4 regions of the Acinetobacter calcoaceticus genome follow, and region 3 is predicted to be linked to each of the others. Evidence: predicted binding sites of a transcription regulator. Region 3 holds the regulator's gene; each other region holds the start of a gene.

Region 1 (4,756 bases), 1.9 Mb from region 3:
TTAAATATTGACCTTTAATACCCTGTAATACACCACGAATTTTTGGTGTTTTATCGAGGTTTAATGATTTGATTTTTTCAGGATATTGTTCAACTGGGTAAACAAACTCACGCGGTAACTCATCTTCTAATAATTCAACAGTTTCGTTAAATTCAAGATTTTGGCTAAATTCTTCACGAATAGTTTGAATTTTAGGTGCAAACTCTTCGATTAACTGATCTCGTTGTTCAACAAGGTTAAGTGGTTCAGCCTCGCCTTTGAGTAATTTGCGCCAATCAGTTTTATCAGCAACTAAAGAACCAAACATGGTTTCAAGTTGGCCAGATAAGCGACGTGAACCTACTTTTAAAATAGGTAAGGCCTGAGTTGCACCTTGATCTAACCAACGACCTGGCATGTGATTGACACGCGTAATACCCACTTTCAAAGCGCTAGAATTCGCTAAATAGACAATATGCGGCTGAAAGCAAACATTGTGGGCAAAGTCATCTTCACGACATGTACCTAAGTGGTAATGACATGTTTCCGGTTTCATAATGCAGAGGTCACATTCCGCTTTAGTTTTAAAGCATTTAAAGCAGTGGCCTTGAGAATATGACTTGGGTGTTTTAGTGCCACAAGAAGTGCAATAAATATTACCTGTCCATTCGATTTCTAGTTCTTGTCCTAAATTAAAAGGAAGATCAATTTCTGAACGGTCTAATACAAATTTGTATTCAACATTTGCCTTGGTTGTCTGTTGATCAGTTACACTAGCATCTTTTAGGCCTGCATGCATTTTATGGCAAATGCCTTGTAGTTCCATAAAGTTTAAACTCACATCTTTCAATTAAGGGTTGCAGTCATGGCTGAACAAAATGTCATCACTTCTATGCTAGACGATTTATCAAAAGAACAGCCCATTCATACTGCACTTTGTATTGGCCAGAAAATTGACCAGAATAACGCAATTCAATGGCGTTATTTTACCGTAACTGAGCTTTTAAGTCTGCCTTTTACTCAGCGTTATGATTTGGGTTTTGTATTATTTGATACCGATGAAATGCAGAACATAACTGAAGTACAAAAATCACAATTATTAGTAAAACTACGTGATTTATTAGCAAAACGAATTGTTGTGGTGAGCAAACGAAGTGATGAACAATTATTGCGTTCTTTAGGGTTTACCCAACTCATTGATAAGACTTCGCATGGTAGCGATTTTGCTTTATGGCAATTTAATATATTGACCTATAAACATGTTCCAGATTGGTTTAACTCAAGATTTTGGGCAAACCCTGAAAACTGGAATAAATTCCGTTGGTAAAAGACTATTTAACCTCTTTCAAAATTTAACAATTTGGCTTTTGCTGTCTTAACAAGAATCCGCGTATGCTCATGTGTAAACCATACATAAGAGTTACACATGACAAATTTAAGCAGTATTGTTGAGGTTTTGGCTAAGCAAGCTTTAGGTGGGAATCAACAAACATCAGGTCAAGGCGGTTTGGGTGGAATTTTAGGTTCTGTACTTGGACAAATGGGGGGTAATACTTCTTCTGGTGCTCAAGGTGGCCTTGGTGGAGTATTAGGTTCTGTATTAGGTCAAGTGACTGGAAATAATAATAATGCGCCTCAAGCAGGCGGTGGTGTACAAAGTTTATTGATTGCGGTTGTGCCTTTAATTTTAGGCTGGGTTCAACAACAAGGCGGCTTACAAGCTGCTTTAGAAAAGTTAAAAGGAGCAGGTCTGGGTAATCAGGTTCAAAGCTGGGTCGATCCAAATCAAGCGAATAGTGCCGTTCCTACTCAACAATTACAAAGCTTATTTAATGCTTCTGATATTGAACAAGTTGCTCAGCAAGCACAAGCACCGAAAGAAGAAGTTTACGGTGCAATTGCTTCAGTCTTACCTCAAGTCATTGACTCATTAACGCCTCAGGGTGACAGTACTGATCATCAAGAAGCAAACCAAGATATTCAAAATGTCATGAATCTCGTAAGTGGTTTCTTAAAGTAAGTGACAAATTTAAAAAAAGCCGATAATTTTTATATCGGCTTTTTTAATCTGCACAATAAAATAAAAGGGCTTTAGCCCTTTTATTTTAGATATGAATCAAAGATAACTGATTAGAAGTTATATTCGATACCAGTACCTACAACAGTTTGCTTGTCGTCTTCTTTAATCCAGTCGCGTTTTTGCTGAGCAACAATACCGTAGAAGCGAGCTTGTTTGTTGATTTGATAATCAAGACCTAAGCCGTACAAGTCAATTTTACGATCTGCTTGACCACTTACTTGTGTTTCAGCAGAAGCGTATTCTGCTTTCACTTTAAGCTTAGTATTAGGAATTTTATAAGCAGCAGTTACCGCATAAGCTTCTTCTTCTAAGCCGCGATAAGCTTTACCAGCTTTATCGATTGCGCCATCTGATTTATATGTTTGACCATATGCAGTCAAGTCATCAGTAGGTTCAGCATGTTGCCATAACGCACCTACTACAAAACCAGATTTTGCGATGTCATAAGAGCCTGTTACACGGTAAGCATCTGTATAAACATCTTTCAGACCGTAAGCAGCATATTTACCTTTTATACCGAAGTCACCAGCAGCAGCCACTGCTAAGCCAAGGTCTTTGTTTTCATAACCAAGAGAAGTTGATACTGAGTCAAAGCTATCATTTTTGCTATCTTTACCAGTTTCACCATCTTTACTGTCAGAAGTGCTTTCGCCAGTTTGAGCCATAATATTGAATGTTAAACCAGCTAGCAATTTAGGGTCTAACTCAAAACCAATCACGTTGTCTAAACGGTTTTCGCCGTACATGATGTTGGTAATATCTAAACGAGTGTCATCATTAAAGATGTCTTGGTTACCACCAGCAGCTGTCTTGAAGTAAGAGTCATACTTACCTGCTTTTAATGTACCAACGCCTTCAGTTTTTAAACCGATAAAACGGTTACGAGCGCTAAGATCAGTATCAGAACCTGAGCCATCAGTAGAAATTGCCCATTCGGCTAAATAAACAGCAGATAGCTTGTCAGTTAATTTCTCTTCGCCTTTTACCCCAATGCGAGAAGAATTTGAGTTAATTTCGGTAACGTCACTTTTTCCATCGAAATTTTTATTGTCAACTTGGTTAATAGAAACATTCAGTTTGCCATACAAAGTTGGCGCTGCTTGCACCGCGTTTATGCTCAAAGTTGCAACTGCGGCAGCGAGTAGCAATTTCTTCATTGAGATTTCTCCAAAAGTATTTAAAAATGGCGTATGCCTAGTTAACTATTTATTTTGTAGTTGACTTATGTACAAAAAGTTACAAAAGCTCACCAACTTGCTAAGCAGTATCGGCAAACTTTGTGACAGGGGCGTGAAAAATAAATGACAGTTTTATGACGGTTAAAATTTAGAAATATATTAATTATTTTAATTTTTATAATTTTTAGACGAAAAAAAGCGGAGTCAAAACTCCGCTTTAATGAATTAAAAATCAAAGAGCTGCTTTAATTTTCTCAGCTAATCCTTTGATTTTTTCTTGGTCACCTAACTCTACAGCATGGCGTCCAAGTTGATGCACATTTGTAGGAATAAGGTGAAAATGAACATGCGGAACAGTTTGGCCTGCCGCTGCTCCAGAAAGTTGCATTAAGACAATACCTTCTAAATTGAGGGCTTTTTCCATTGCTTTCGCAATTTTCTGAACAATTTGTATGGTATAAGCGGCTGCTTCTGGGGGTAAATCAAGCAGCGTTACAGCAGGTGTTTTTGGAATAACTAATGTATGACCATCGGCTTGAGGCATAATATCCATAAAAGCTAGAACTTGATCATCTTCATAGATTTTTATCGCTGGAAGTTCATTGCGTAAAATTTTTGCGAAGATATTTTGATCATCGTATGCCATGTATTATTCCTTTAAAAATTATTTACATTTCAATTCTTTCTGACGCTCTTTAATCGCATCAAGACGTTGTTGCTCTTTGTCAGAAAACTTTGGTTTTGTCGTATGACAGTTTTCATTACCATATTTTTCTTTAGCATCAGGATCTTTAAAACAAAAGCCTTTTGATGCATAAATCAAATTATAATCGTCTTGCAATTTCTGACATTCTTGCTCAGGCGTTGCAGCTTGAACGTTTAAACCAGCAATGCTCACCATGCCAGTAAAGACTGCAACCATAAATTTATTCATGAGCGTTTCCTCAATTAAAGGTATGAACCTGTACTCAATATAAGGTTTATTACCAATATTTCAATGACTATTAATTACTCAAGTGTCATTTTGGTTGATAAATTGTTTACAAAATAAATAAAAACTTTAGATATCAATAATTTATAAAAATCAAATAAAAACATAAACTTAAGCTAAATTTTATATATATTTCCAGAATTTGATTTTCATTTAATTCATTCTAACTCTTATTGGTGATAGAAAAATATGCTCCTAATTCGGGGGAGAACATATAAAAAATTATAGGGAAAAATAAGATTTTATAGCTTTTTTATTTGCTAAATAGACGGCTTAAGTTGGAAATGAGGTCAATGAAAAAGAAATATATCAATGACATTATAAAAATACAAAGCGTGATAATTATCACATTTTGTATTTTAGGATTAAGTGGAATTCACTGGGCCCATTTTAATTTAGACGAAAATGGGCTTTTTCTTTTGATATCTAAAATATAAATAAGCTCAAATTAATCTTAGATTACAATTCAACTGAAAGATGTATTGATTTTACATGTTTTAGCTTCTATTATATTGTCCTTAATTGCTG
Region 2 (4,756 bases), 1.2 Mb from region 3:
GCTTTTAAACGTGCTTCTTCAGTATCTTGGTCGATGTAGGTAGTAATACCTTTCACTAACGCATATTCAAGGCGTTTCTCAACTGGCTCATTCCGCCATTCAAGGTTTTCAGCTTCACGTTGTGCACCGCCTTGGCCACGATATTTTTCAGCGACTTCGAGTAATTTCTCTGTAGCTGCCTGACCAGTCTCACCTTGGTTCTGGTTTAAAACAACATCTTCAACCGCAGCTTTGAGTTCTTTAGGAATATCATCATAAATTGCCATTTGACCGGCATTTACAATCCCCATGGTCATACCTTGTTTAATGGCATGGTACAAAAACACAGAGTGAATCGCTTCACGAACAGGCTCATTTCCACGGAACGAGAATGATACGTTTGATACACCACCTGAAATCATGGCATGTGGCAAGTTCTGCTTAATCCAGCCGGTTGCTTCAATAAAGTCCACAGCGTAGTTGTTGTGTTCTTCAATCCCTGTTGCAACCGCAAACACGTTCGGGTCAAAAATAATATCTTCAGCAGGGTAACCGACTTCGTTGACCAAAATGTCATATGAGCGTTTACAGATTTCACGCTTACGTGCAGCGGTATCTGCCTGACCCGCTTCATCAAAGGCCATAACAATAACTGCAGCACCATATTGACGGCAGAGGCGAGCCTTTTCGACAAACTCGTCATAACCTTCTTTTAAGGAAATCGAGTTAACAACGGGTTTACCTTGTACACATTTTAGACCTGCTTCAATGATTTCCCATTTCGATGAGTCAATCATGATCGGCACACGTGAAATGTCAGGTTCAGATGCTACAAGGTTTAAGAAATGCACCATCGCATTTTGCGAATCGAGCATCCCTTCATCCATGTTAATGTCAATAATTTGGGCACCAGCTTCCACTTGTTGTTGTGCAACTTCTAAAGCTTCGGCAAAGTTTTCTTCGCGAATTAAACGTAAGAATTTTTTTGAACCTGTAACGTTCGTACGTTCACCCACGTTTACAAAAAGTGAGTCGTCATAAATATTAAAAGGTTCTAAACCACTTAAACGACAAGCAGGCACAGTTTCTGGAATTTGGCGAGGTGCAATGTCTTTGACTGCATTATAAATGGCACGAATATGGTCTGGAGTCGTACCACAGCATCCACCCGTAATGTTAATGAGACCACTTTCTGCAAACTCTTTTAAGAAGGCAGCTGTCTGTTCAGGAGTCTCGTCATATTCACCAAACGCATTTGGTAAGCCAGCATTTGGATGCGCTGAAACAAAGGTATCTGCTACATCAGAAATAGTTTTTACGTGAGGACGCATGGCATCTGCACCAAGGGCGCAGTTAAAACCAATAGAGAGTAAGTCACCATGACGTACAGAGTTCCAGAAAGCTTCGGCAGTTTGACCCGTTAAGGTACGACCAGATGCATCGGTAATGGTCCCTGAAATCATGAGCGGTAATTCACGACCAATTTGCTTAAACACTTCTTTAACCGCAAATATGGCAGCTTTACAGTTTAAAGTATCAAAAACAGTTTCGATCAGAAGAATATCTGCACCACCTTCAATCAGTGCATGAGTCGCTTCAATATAATTTTCTTTTAGCGCATCAAAACTAATATTACGAAATGCCGGATCATTTACATTCGGTGAAATTGAACAGGTACGAGATGTGGGACCAAGTACGCCTGCTACAAAACGAGGTTTGTCTGGCGTTGAATATTTTTCACAAGCTGCTTTTGCTAAACGTGCTGCTTCACGGTTAATTTCGGGAACCAGATCTTCCATGTGGTAGTCCGACATAGAAACACGTGTGCCGTTAAAGCTGTTGGTTTCAATAATGTCTGCCCCAGCATCAAGGTAAGCTTCATGAATGCCTTGAATAATTTGAGGTTGTGTCAAAACAAGCAGGTCATTGTTACCTTTTAAGTCATGTGCCCAATCGGCAAAACGCTCACCACGATAGTCAGCTTCTTCTAATTTATGGCGCTGAATCATCGTTCCCATTGCGCCATCAATAATCAAAATACGTTTAGCAAGAAGCGCTTTTAGGGTGGCAAGCGTAGACATAGAAAACCCTGACCTTTATATATACGAATTTAAAAATGCGGCGCTATTGTAACAGAATAGCAGCACAAATGATGATCTATGACGACCCACCATTCACCGTAAATTACTCGTTAAAAAAAGTGTGTCCGGATAAAAATAGGGTGTTTTTTCATCAAATATTCATAAAATGATCATGATATTGAAATATTTCATCTTCAATATTCCATTTTATGACAATTAAGCTGTTTAAAAAATAATCATACAGGTAATTTTTTAGATATTTTTGCTTTAAAAATAATCATAAATAAGGAAGATATAACTTGATTTAAATTATTGTATTTTAATAAAAAAATAAATTGCATTGAGGAAAGGTGCATCAAATGAGGTCAAAATATGAAAAATTGACTTCATCAGGCGCCGCTTTGTCATATAATTGTCATAATTTAATTTAAGAATACAGAGGATTTTTCTATCCTCTTACCGTCTGCATGAATTCTAATCTACCCCCTGTTTCGGATTCAAAACTTGCGGCAAACCTGCAAGTCAAATCGACGAATGTACATGTCCCGACACCTAAGTTTTTTATGCCGGTGTTTCTGACGATTATTGTTGCAACGCTTATTTATATTGGATTTCAGGTGAGTGCTGATTTAGCACACGTACCGCCTTTGAGTCTTTATTCGGTTATTCTTTTATCTACAGCACTCTTGATTGCATTAGGCTTTGAGTTTGTAAATGGCTTCCACGATACTGCAAATGCAGTAGCAACAGTGATTTACACCAATGCTTTACCTGCACCAGTTGCAGTCATGTGGGCAGGTTTTTGTAATTTTCTTGGGGTAATGGTTGCAAGCGGCGCAGTCGCTTACGGCATTATTGCATTGTTGCCTGTTGAATTGATTATGAACATGGGTAGCGGTGCAGGTTTCGCAATGGTTTTTGCGCTTCTCATTGCTGCAATTCTTTGGAACCTTGGTACTTGGTTCTTGGGTATTCCTGCTTCTAGTTCTCATACCTTGATTGGTTCAATCTTGGGTGTGGGCATTATGAACCATCTATTGAGTGCATCGACTGGCGTAACAACCAGTGGTGTTGATATGGATCAGGTGATTAAAGTTGGTAAAGCATTATTGCTTTCACCTTTAATTGGTTTTGCTTTTGCAGCGATTGTATTCTTGTTGGTTAAAACTATTTTTAAACGCCAATTGGAATTATTCCAGCCACCTGAAGGGAATAAACCACCACCAGCAATCATTCGTGCAATCTTGATTTTTACCTGTACAGGTGTAAGTTTTGCACATGGTTCTAATGACGGTCAAAAAGGTATGGGTCTCATCATGCTGATTTTGGTTGGTCTGGTGCCTTTGGCTTATTCATTAAATAAAAACCTTGATACACAACAAGTTCAATCATTCCATCAGCTTTCTTCTCAAACTGCCGTATTTTTGAATCAAAATCAGCCAGAATTAACCGATGAAAAAGCACGTGTTATTTTGACTAAATATATTCAAACTAAACAGCAAACTCCGGAAGTAATGCCTGCATTGGCAAGCATGACGGATCATTTGGGTGAGCGTGTTTCTAGCTATAACAACTTAAAAGATATTCCAGAAGCTGCAATTAGCGAAATTCGTAATGACATGTATTTAAGCACCACATCGTTTAAACGTTTGGATAAAGCGAATGCATTACCGAAAATGGATCAGTCACAAGAAAAACTCGTGAAAGCATACCGTAGTAGCTTAGATTCATTCTTACAATACATCCCAACTTGGGTAAAAGTAGCAGTTGCTTTGGCACTTGGCTTAGGCACCATGGTTGGCTGGAAACGTATTGTTGTGACTGTAGGTGAGCGTATTGGTAAGCATCATATGACTTATGGTCAGGGGATGTCTGCTGAGCTTGTGGCAATGAGTACAATTGCAGCTGCTGACGGTTTAGGTATGCCTGTTTCAACAACACACGTTTTAAACAGTGCTGTTGCAGGTACCATGGTAGCGAATAGATCTGGTTTAAACTTTAATACAGTTAAAACGATTTTATCTGCATGGGTATTTACACTCCCTGCAACAATCTGTTTGTCAGGCGGTTTGTACTGGTTATTCTTACAGTTTGTATAAACGTCTTTAAAAATTAAAGCCACTGTTCACAGTGGCTTTTTTATTTGTTTCTTTTTAATGTTCAGTCTATTTTCATGTACATTCAACTATAAATTAACGAGACGTTATAAAGTCTCAAGCAGCTTTAGAGGCTAGGCTTAAAACTTTGATATCAGGATAGATTATGGATGCGATTCAAATAGATCAGCTAAAACAACAATTCCCACTTATTGAAAAATTGCAGAATTATCAAGAGATATTTTGGTTTATACCACATTGCTATCCTTTAAAAGAAGCTTTAGAAAAAGTTGGGCTCACAGCAGAGGACGTAAGTGAAGCAGAAGCCAGATTAGAGCGCTTTGCACCGTACTTAGCAAAGGTGTTTCCTGAAACTCAAGCACAACATGGAAAAATTGAATCAGAAATAGTTGAAATTGCCCATATGCAGCAAGCACTATCTTCAACAAAACAAGTGCAGTTGAGTGGAACATTCTGGCTGAAAAAAGATAGCCATTTACCTATTTCTGGTTCAATCAAAGCACGTGGTGGTATTTATGAAGTCTTGGCTCATGCGGAAAAGTTGGCAATTGAGGCGGGACTTCTCAAGTTGGAAGACGA
Region 3 (4,756 bases):
AAAGTAATTCGTATTGCTCGACTTCTAGGTAAATGGTTTTAAATGCTACAAAAAAGCCGACTTTTCATGAGTCGGCTTTTATATTTGAAGGGGGGATTTTAGGTCATGTTATAGAGTCTTTCTTTAGGGAAAACTGCTGTAAAAGTGGAACCTTCATTTTCTTTAGATTGCACATCTAAATAAGCGCCATGCTGCATCAATACGTGTTTTACAATCGCTAAACCTAAACCTGTACCACCTGTTTGGCGACTACGGTCACTGTCTACGCGATAGAAGCGTTCAGTCAGGCGTGGTAAATGTTTTGGATTAATTCCAATGCCTGTGTCTTGTACACTAAAGTAAGCATGTTCACCGTCGTCATGCCAGCCAATCGTAATGGTTCCGCCTTTTGGGGTGTATTTGATGGCGTTAGTAATTAAGTTACTAAACGCACTGGCGATTTCCATGTCAGAACCAATCAGGTCACAATGGCTATCAATATGTAAATTCAGCGTATGGCCATAATCGGCATTGTAGGCCTGAGCATCATCAAAGAGTTGATTCATTAAACTCGGCATTTCAATAATCTGATTTTTTGCAATTTTCTTATTATTTTCTAAATTCGATAACAGCAGTAAATCATTCACTAAAGCATTCATGCGCTTGGTTTGTGACTGCATCTGGTCAAATGCACGTTTCCAGCGTGGACTAATATCTTCCTGATCGGTAAAAGTCTCGATATAACCGCTGAGTACGGTTAATGGCGTACGAAGTTCATGCGAAATATTATCTACAAAGTCTTTACGCATCTGTTCAAGGTTGTGCATACGCGTAACGTCATAAGCCACCAGTAAACGACTTTCTCCACCAAATCGTGTGAGCTTAACCTGTACATATCGGTCATCATCAAAGTTGGAATGGAGTTTGATACCGTCGGGGGCCTGGTCAATATTGTTAAAATATTCAATAAAACTAGGCTGGCGTAAAATCGTTAATAAATTTCGGCCACGATCAAGAGGACTAATGCCTAATAAGCGTTCAGCAGCAGGGTTCCACCATTCAATTTGATGTTGGTCATCAATCAGAACAACCGCTTCAGCAAGTGCAACTAACGAGGATTGAGCTCGGTCAATTAAACCGACCATTTCGGCCTGAACAATTCGTTCCTGACGCTGAGCACGGTAAACATTAAACAATAATGCCCCCCAAATCCCATTAAGATTTGGAGGTACGTCATAAGGCTTATTTGCAATCCAGTCATTGACCAGATATAAAGAACGCAACTGGAGTGTAAAAAAACCCACAAAAGCGATAAAAATACAGCTCCAGAAATACCCAAGGCCTAAACCGACTAAACCGGCAATAATTAGAAAAAATAATAAAAGCCGTAAATCTTGTTTGGCAAACGTCCATAAACTACTGTAACGGGAAAGCTTTTGTTCACGTACCTGTTCAGGGACGGGGTAGGGTTCATACATAAATCTTGGTTAACCTGCGGCTAAATCTGCACGTGTTGAGAAGCGGTAGCCAGTTCCGCGCACTGTCTGAACAAATCGGTCAACACCAAAAGGTTCTAAAACTTTACGCAAACGACGGATGTGCACATCGATAGTTCGATCTTCGATATATACATTACCGCCCCATACCTGATCGAGCAACTGGGCACGTGTATATGCTCGCTCTGGATGGGTCATAAAAAACGCAAGTAAGCGATATTCAGTTGGACCCATTTCTAAAATACTGTTGCCGAAGCTTACGCGTTGGCTTACAGGATCAAGAATTAAACCATTGGCGTCAATCATTTTTTCGCCACTTAATGCATTTGCACGACGTAAGACTGCTTTAATACGTGAAACCAGTTCACGTGTTGAGAAAGGCTTCGTCATGTAATCATCTGCGCCAGCGTCAAGACCTTGTACTTTATGGTCTTCTTCTCCGCGAGCGGTGAGCATAATTACTGGAATTTCTGCTAAGTTCTCATCTCGTTTTAAGCGGCGACATAAATCGACACCACTTACGCCTCCAGGTAACATCCAATCGAGCAAGATAAGCGCCGGACGTTGGTCGACGATAATTTGATGAGCTTGTTTGGCATCTTCCGCCTGTAAACACTGAAAGCCTGCCATGTCCAAAGATGTATGGATCATTTCGCGAATAGGAAGCTCATCATCGACAATTAAAATATAGTCATCTTTCACAGCGCAATATCCTATAGATTTAACGGTGAACCGTTTTGTAGTTATGACAGGCTTATTACAAAGATTAATTATGACAATTTCATTGCAGAAAAGTCTATAAAATTAAAATTAGCAATAATTTGTGACAAAAGTAAGGCAAAGATGTGACCATATGATGACATGAAAGATTAAATATTATTAAAAACATTCAATAAGTTAATGCCTTAAAAGCTTAAATAGTTTTGCACATTTTAGAGTGTCAAAAAACTTTCATATTATTTTGAAACCTTGGCCAATAAAGATAAGAATACAATGCGGCATGCGGTTAAAACCTGTTCAAGAGACTGCTCAAACCCTCCCATGACCCATCGAATTGCAATTTGAGTGACATATCCATTTAAGCCAGTGGCGATTAAAGAGAGCTCATTTTCGTTGTGTTGGATTTGTGGCATGGTGAGCATGACAAAAGCCTGAATCATGCGATCAAACTGTGCAAGTGTTTCTTGAATGGTTGCCTGATTATGTAATTCTTGTACCAAAACTGCGTCAACATAGACAATGCGGGCTAACCGTGGGTCATTTTTTAATGTAGTCAGCAGTGCTCGTAAACCAGCATCTACCATTTTTTCTGGATCTGGTGTCGCTTTAATTACGGCTTGCATTAAGTTTTGCTGCAATTCTTCAATCATTTTTAAAAAAATCGTTTGGAATAAATCCTCACTTTTTTTAAATGATTCATAAAAATAACGTTCAGTCAGTTTTGCCTCTTGGCAGACATCTTTGACAGTAACTGAAAAAAAACCAAGTGTTCCATAGGTGGCAATACCGGCTTCAATCAATTTTTCTCGGCGTGCCTCTTTACGTTCTGAAAGAGATAACCCTTTGAACTGACGTTCTTTACTCACACTTTTGGTTTTCTTTTTACTGGTTGAGTCGTTTGTCGCCATAAATAAAACGTATCCTAAAGAAGGGCTTCCTAATTTATCAGTTTTTACCAAATATGCTCACTATGATAAAGCTCTCAGCAGAATTGTGCCATTCTATCTGAAATTACAGTGTACTATATTGACAATGGATATTGTCAAAATTATATTGAAGATGTCTGAATTGCACATGCAATGAACCGGTTGTGCAAATATCGAAAAACAAAGGATGGACAATGAAAAATTTTAAAAACAAAGTCGCTGCAATTACGGGCGCAGGTTCTGGCATTGGGCAACAACTCGCAATTCTTTTGGCACAACAGGGCTGCCATCTTTCGTTGAGTGATATTAATGAACAAGGGCTACAAAAAACTGTCGAGCTTTTAAAGCCGTACAACGATATTACCGTTAGCATAAAAAAGCTTGATGTTTCTGATCGTGAATCAGTAAAGCAGTGGGCTCAAGAAACTGTGCAAGATCATGGTTGTGTTAACCTGATTTTTAACAATGCTGGGGTGGCTTTAGGCTCAACTGTTGAAGGTGCAACTTACGAAGATTTAGAGTGGATCGTTGGAATTAACTTCTGGGGCGTGGTTTACGGAACTAAAGAATTCTTGCCGTTTATTAAGCAAACTCAAGATGGCCATATTATTAATATCTCAAGCTTGTTTGGTTTAACTGCTCAACCGACACAATCTGGCTATAACGCAACTAAATTTGCGGTGCGTGGTTTTACCGAATCACTCCGCCAAGAGTTAGATATTGAAAAAAGTGGTGTAAGTTCTTTGTGTGTGCACCCAGGGGGAATTCGGACCAACATTGCTAAGGCTGCAAAAATGAGTGATAGCCTGAGTACTTTAGGTATGGACCCTGCTAAATCGATTCAAAATTTTGACAAGTTACTGCGTACTCCACCCGAAGAGGCAGCACGTCAGATTTTAGAAGCGGTATTGAAAAATAAACGCCGTTTACTCATCGGTAGTGATGCAAAACTTCTTGATGTATTCCAGCGCTTATTCCCAACTGGATATCAACGCGCTTCTACCATTGTGACCAAATGGATGAAGTAATTTTAAATTAAAAAAAGCCATCAATTGATGGCTTTTTTTATAAGAATTGATTGGTTCTAAATAAGAACTTTAATCTTCTTTTTCTTCCAGATAAATTGGTAGTACAGTCCTTGAATAATACATAAACTGACAAATGCCAAGGCGTAGGCAAACCAGATACCTTTAAGTCCCCACATTGAGCTAAACCAATAAGCACATGGAATTTCAATAAATAAAATAGCAGAAATATTAATGAGCATCGGGACAGTCACAGTGCCACTTGCACGCATGATTGATGCAAAAATGGCACCTGCACCAAAAAATAAAATTGCCCAAAGCACAATAAATAAAAGTTGTTGGCCTAATACCACGACAGTTGGGTCGGTAATGAACAGAGCCATGAGGTATTTTGAAAATAGATAGCCCAGTACGATTAAAGCACCCGTAAATAAAAAGTTCATGCCTAAGGCAGTACGGGTCACACGAGATAACAAATCAGGTTTACCCGCGCCAATTGCCTGTGCTGCAAAAATTGAAGCTGCAATTGAAATAGAGATAGCAGGGAACTGAATGTAATTGAGTACCTGATTTACTGCGCCATAGGCTGCTGTAGCATGAGATCCATAGT
Region 4 (4,756 bases), 1.1 Mb from region 3:
TGGTTTTTGTTAGCAGCCCTCACCCTTGCACAGCACGGTTATAAAATTGTCATGCACGGCGCATCAGGTCACACACTGAATCGAGTTTATACCGAGCAGGTTTTAGAATATCTTGATTATCCAATTTGTCATTCAGAACAAGACGTTCGTACACATCTAACAGAGCAAAATTTCGCATACTTACCATTAGACGTGATTTCACCTGTTTTAAGTGAACTGATTTCCTTGAGAAATGTGATGGGATTACGTTCGCCTATTCATACTTTAGCCCGCTTAATAAATCCTTTTAATGCAAAGGTCACCTTACAAGCTATATTCCATCCAGCTTATAGAACTTCCCATCAACATAGTGCACTGCGCTTAGGCTATCAAAATAGTGCAGTCATTAAGGGTGAAGGCGGTGAATTTGAGCGAAATCCGGATGCCAAAACACTCATTTGTGGCATTAAAAATGGTGAACTCTATGAACATGAGTTACCAAAGCTCACACCTGAACGTAGTCCAACTGAAGAAGAATTAGATTTAGCAACTTTTAAAGCAGTATGGTTAGGTCAGCAGCATCATGAATATGGAGAAATGGCAGTAACAGAAACCATCGGAATTGCACTATATACCATGGGAGTTGTTACTAGTTTTGAAGAGGCAATGCTGAAAGCAAAAGCATTATGGAATAGTCGTTTCTAATATATGAATGACCAAGGTTATATCGGATAGCCTTGGTTTTAAGGTTCAATATAATAAAAATCTGGCCAAAATGGATATTCCTGACCTGAAGAATGAATATTTCTTAGTTTCAAGTGATCACCTATTTTGATTGTAATCTTATTAGAATCGTAGGAACCCGAAAGATAAGCATCTCGTTGTTGACCAATAAGTGTCTTACAATATAAATGATGCGCTTTGATCTTTTGGGAGCTTCGTATTGTTTGCGACTCCAGCACCTGAATCCCAATCAATAACATGGGATAACCGTCGTTCTTTATACTTGTATATTTAGCTTGAGGTGGAGTGTATTTCCGACTCGCAACAACCTTCACGTTGAGTAAACATTCAATTGGCTGTTTGGCTAATGCAGCACCACTAAACAATATTAGAAATAATAGTACGTAAATAGGTTTTAAACGTTTCATAGGATTCTTTATTATATTTTGATAAACATAAAAAAAGCCCAGTAATCACTGAGCTTCTTAAATTAAACAAAACGAATTGGCTTAAATTCTGGCTCATGCTTGTGATGATCATCTTCACAAACTTCACCTTCTTCTTTCTTACCGCGGTCAATATAACCAGTACGTTCTTCTTCCGGTAAGTTCTTTAATTCCCAAGCGATGACAGCTTGCATACAAGTTTCACGCTGCTCTTTTGTTAAAACAACGCCATTTGGCCATTTACCAATTTCTACTGCTGTTTTTAAACGCTCTACAATTTCAGGGTTTAAAACAGATAGCATTTGTTCAATATTCATGATTCATCTCTTTGAAAAGATTCAAAATCTTGGTTCCAACCAAGTTTGGTACGGCAGGCCATATAGAAATCATAACCTGGTGGATGCAATAAACTTAGTTTAAATGGATGTTTACGGATGTGTAAACTATCTCCGACATTCAGCGATATACTATGTTGTCCATCAGCACTCACCATCGGCAAAACTCGATTTTCGCGAATAACAATTTTAATTTCGCTTTGCCCGCCGACTACGATGGGACGTGATGACAATGTATGGGGATGCATTGGAACTAATGCAATCGCATCCATACTTGGATGTAAAATTGGTCCACCACCTGATAAAGCATAGGCAGTTGATCCTGTTGGAGTAGAAACAATTAAACCATCACTATGCTGACGATAAACATATTGACCATCAATGTTGAGTTCAAAGTCAATCATATGGACGGACTTACCCGAATGCAAAACAACATCATTTAAAGCGATTGCATCATAAATAACTTCGCCATTTGTTCGTACTTCCATTTCAAGTAAGAAACGGCGATCAAGTTGAAAATGCCCTTGAAGGACTTGATCAAGTTTAAAAATCGCTTCTGAAGGTTTGATATCAGTTAAAAAACCTAGTCGTCCACGGTTGATGCCTATTACAGGCGTATTGTAACGGACCAACGCTCTCGCCGCATGGAGTAGCGAACCATCGCCTCCAACCACAATAACTAAATCAGCAACTTCACCTAATAAATGGCGACTTACTATCTGTGCATGATCATAAGGCACTAATTCGGCTGTTTCCTGATCAAAAATGGGGTTCAAACCTAAGTTCAACAAATGATCATGAATTAAACATAGTGTTTCTACAACTGATGATTTATCTGGTCGACCGATTAACCCGACGTTTCTGAAGGACTTATGTGAAATTTGCACGAATGAGTAAGCTCCGCTGCGATACTCGCCTATAATAACATTAACCCGATTAATTTAAAAAAACATAACTACAAGATGCTGTAAAATTCAATCTAACTTTTCCAATTATTCACAGTTTTATCATTGCAAATTGATGACAAGCTATCGCATCATTACAGGCATTGTTAGGGTTTTTATCTCATTTTTATGAAGTTTGAACGTGGTATCGGTTTCTTTGCACTAATCTTTTCGATTTTAATCATTGGTGCTTTTATTGCTCTTAGTATCTATCTGATTCGTTTAGATAATATTATCCGTGAAAAATTTGAAGGACAGCGTTGGGATATTCCTGCCAAAGTGTTTGCACGACCTTTGGAAATTTATAACAACGCGCCTATTTCTCAAGCAAATTTCACTCAAGAATTAAAGCTATTGGGTTACAAAACTTCAAGTAATTATGACAAGTCTGGAAGTTATGTTGCTCAAGGCAGCAATATGTATATCCACACACGTGGTTTTGACTACGGTGATAGTGTTGAACCAGAGCAAGTACTAGAGTTAAGTTTTGCCAATGATCAAGTTGTTGAAGTTCGAAGTACCAAACCTTCTTCAACAGGCGTTGCGCGCTTAGAACCGCTACTCATTGGAGGAATTTATCCTCAACACAATGAAGATCGTGTACTCATTAAACTGAATAATGTCCCTAAACCACTCATTGAAGCTTTAATTTCTACAGAAGACCGTAATTTTTATCATCATCATGGTATTTCAATTCGCGGTACGGCTCGTGCATTGGTCAGTAATGTCACAGGTGGAAAACGTCAAGGTGGATCAACCCTGACTCAGCAATTAGTTAAAAATTTCTATCTCACTCCAGAACGCACATTAAAACGTAAAGTTAATGAGGCGTTAATGGCTTTACTCATCGAACTGCATTACAGCAAAGATGAAATTTTAGAAGCCTATTTAAATGAAGTAAACCTTGGTCAAAATGGTAGCTATTCAATTAATGGCTATGGTTTGGCTTCACAATTTTATTTCGGTTTACCGCTACGTGAACTTAGTGTTGCACAACAAGCTTATTTAGTAGGTTTGGTTCAAGGTCCTTCTTTATATAACCCTTGGAAAAACCCTGAAGGTGCAAAAAAACGCCGCGATACCGTGTTAAATAATATGCGTGTGATGGGTTATTTAACTCAAGCCGAATATGAAGATGAAATTGCACGTCCTTTAAATGTGTTAAGTAAACCAAGTTTAGGCCCTGCAAAATTCCCAGACTTTTTAGATATTGTCCGTCGTCAATTACGTACAGAGTATCAAGAAAGTGATTTAACCAATCAGGGATTACGTATTTTTACGACCTTAGATCCAATTACTCAAACTCAAGTTCAAAACGCATTTAAAGCTTCAGTAGATCGTTTGGCTAACAGTAATCCAGCGCGTTTGAAAAACTTACAAGGCGCGGTACTGATTGCGCATCCTGAAAATGGCGAGTTAGTTGCAGCGGTTGGTTCTACACAAGACTTCACTGGTTTTAACCGTGCTTTAGATGCGAAACGTCAAGTCGGTTCTTTATTGAAACCTGTGATTTATTTAAGTGCTATTGAATCTGGACGCTATAACTGGGCAAGCCAAATTGAAGATGCGCCGATTAGTGTTCCTGTAGATGGAGGAAAAAGCTGGACTCCTAAAAACTACAGTGGTGGTGGACATGGTGTAGTCAGCCTGAGTGAAGCATTAGCAAATTCATATAACCTATCTGCTGTACGCATGGGTCAAGAATTTGGTCTATCTACATTTAGCAATAATTTAAGAAAGTTTGGTGTTGAATCAACAATTCCTGCCTACCCTTCAATTTTCCTTGGGGCAGTCAATATGTCACCAATGGAAGTGCTCGGAATCTATGAGAACTTCGCTACAGGTGGTTTTAAATATCCAACTCGTGCAATTCGATCTGTCGTAGACGCGAATGGTCGTTTGCTTGACCGTTATGGCCTTAATGTTCAACAAACGATTGATCCTTCTGTCGGCTATATTATGAATTATGGCCTACAACAGGTGATGTCTTCGGGTACTGGTCGTGCAGCTTATAGCAGCTTATCTCCAGCGTTAAAATTGGCAGGTAAATCAGGTACGACTAACGACACACGTGATTCATGGTTTGCAGGTTACTCAGGTAATCATGTGGCTGTCGTGTGGTTAGGTTTAGATGACAACAAAGTTACTGGCCTAACGGGCTCATCTGGTGCATTGCCCGTATGGATTAATGTGATGAAGCAATTACGTCAGACTCCTGTAAATATACGTCAGCCAGACACTGTACAGTGGCAGTGGATTGATCGTGCATCAGGTGATTTATCTGCGCAGGCTTGTGATGGTGCTATGTATATTCCGATGCTAACGCACA

What was found. Region 3 encodes PhoB, which activates phosphate uptake and scavenging genes when phosphate is short. Its sites were predicted from a motif close to TGTCATNAANCTGTCATAA; they were not measured.
Region 1: AC2117_RS09865 (porin) is a predicted target of PhoB. The motif match lies at 3,359-3,377, and genes of this name have one in related genera.
Region 2: AC2117_RS13820 (inorganic phosphate transporter) is a predicted target of PhoB. The motif match lies at 2,463-2,481, and genes of this name have one in related genera.
Region 4: AC2117_RS05740 (NAD(+) kinase) is a predicted target of PhoB. The motif match lies at 2,491-2,509, and genes of this name have one in related genera.

What each region holds. Positions count from the first base shown of each region.
Region 1 covers NZ_LS999521.1:2,061,368-2,066,123, reverse strand. The annotation lists gene AC2117_RS09880 (DUF2797 domain-containing protein) at 1-805, opposite strand, end outside; gene AC2117_RS09875 (DUF6231 family protein) at 845-1,306, shown strand; gene AC2117_RS09870 (YidB family protein) at 1,406-1,999, shown strand; gene AC2117_RS09865 (porin) at 2,110-3,216, opposite strand; gene AC2117_RS09860 (HIT family protein) at 3,470-3,883, opposite strand; gene AC2117_RS09855 (YARHG domain-containing protein) at 3,902-4,171, opposite strand.
Region 2 covers NZ_LS999521.1:2,876,793-2,881,548, reverse strand. The annotation lists gene metH (methionine synthase) at 1-2,060, opposite strand, end outside; gene AC2117_RS13820 (inorganic phosphate transporter) at 2,528-4,159, shown strand; gene AC2117_RS13815 (D-serine ammonia-lyase) at 4,323-4,756, shown strand, end outside.
Region 3 covers NZ_LS999521.1:113,791-118,546, forward strand. The annotation lists gene AC2117_RS00525 (alpha/beta fold hydrolase) at 1-32, shown strand, start outside; gene phoR (phosphate regulon sensor histidine kinase PhoR) at 99-1,457, opposite strand; gene phoB (phosphate regulon transcriptional regulator PhoB) at 1,467-2,177, opposite strand; gene AC2117_RS00540 (TetR/AcrR family transcriptional regulator) at 2,432-3,103, opposite strand; gene AC2117_RS00545 (SDR family NAD(P)-dependent oxidoreductase) at 3,316-4,149, shown strand; gene AC2117_RS00550 (MATE family efflux transporter) at 4,206-4,756, opposite strand, start outside.
Region 4 covers NZ_LS999521.1:1,215,690-1,220,445, reverse strand. The annotation lists gene AC2117_RS05755 (glycosyl transferase family protein) at 1-684, shown strand, start outside; gene AC2117_RS05750 (hypothetical protein) at 723-1,130, opposite strand; gene AC2117_RS05745 (YeaC family protein) at 1,193-1,465, opposite strand; gene AC2117_RS05740 (NAD(+) kinase) at 1,462-2,370, opposite strand; gene mrcB (penicillin-binding protein 1B) at 2,557-4,756, shown strand, end outside.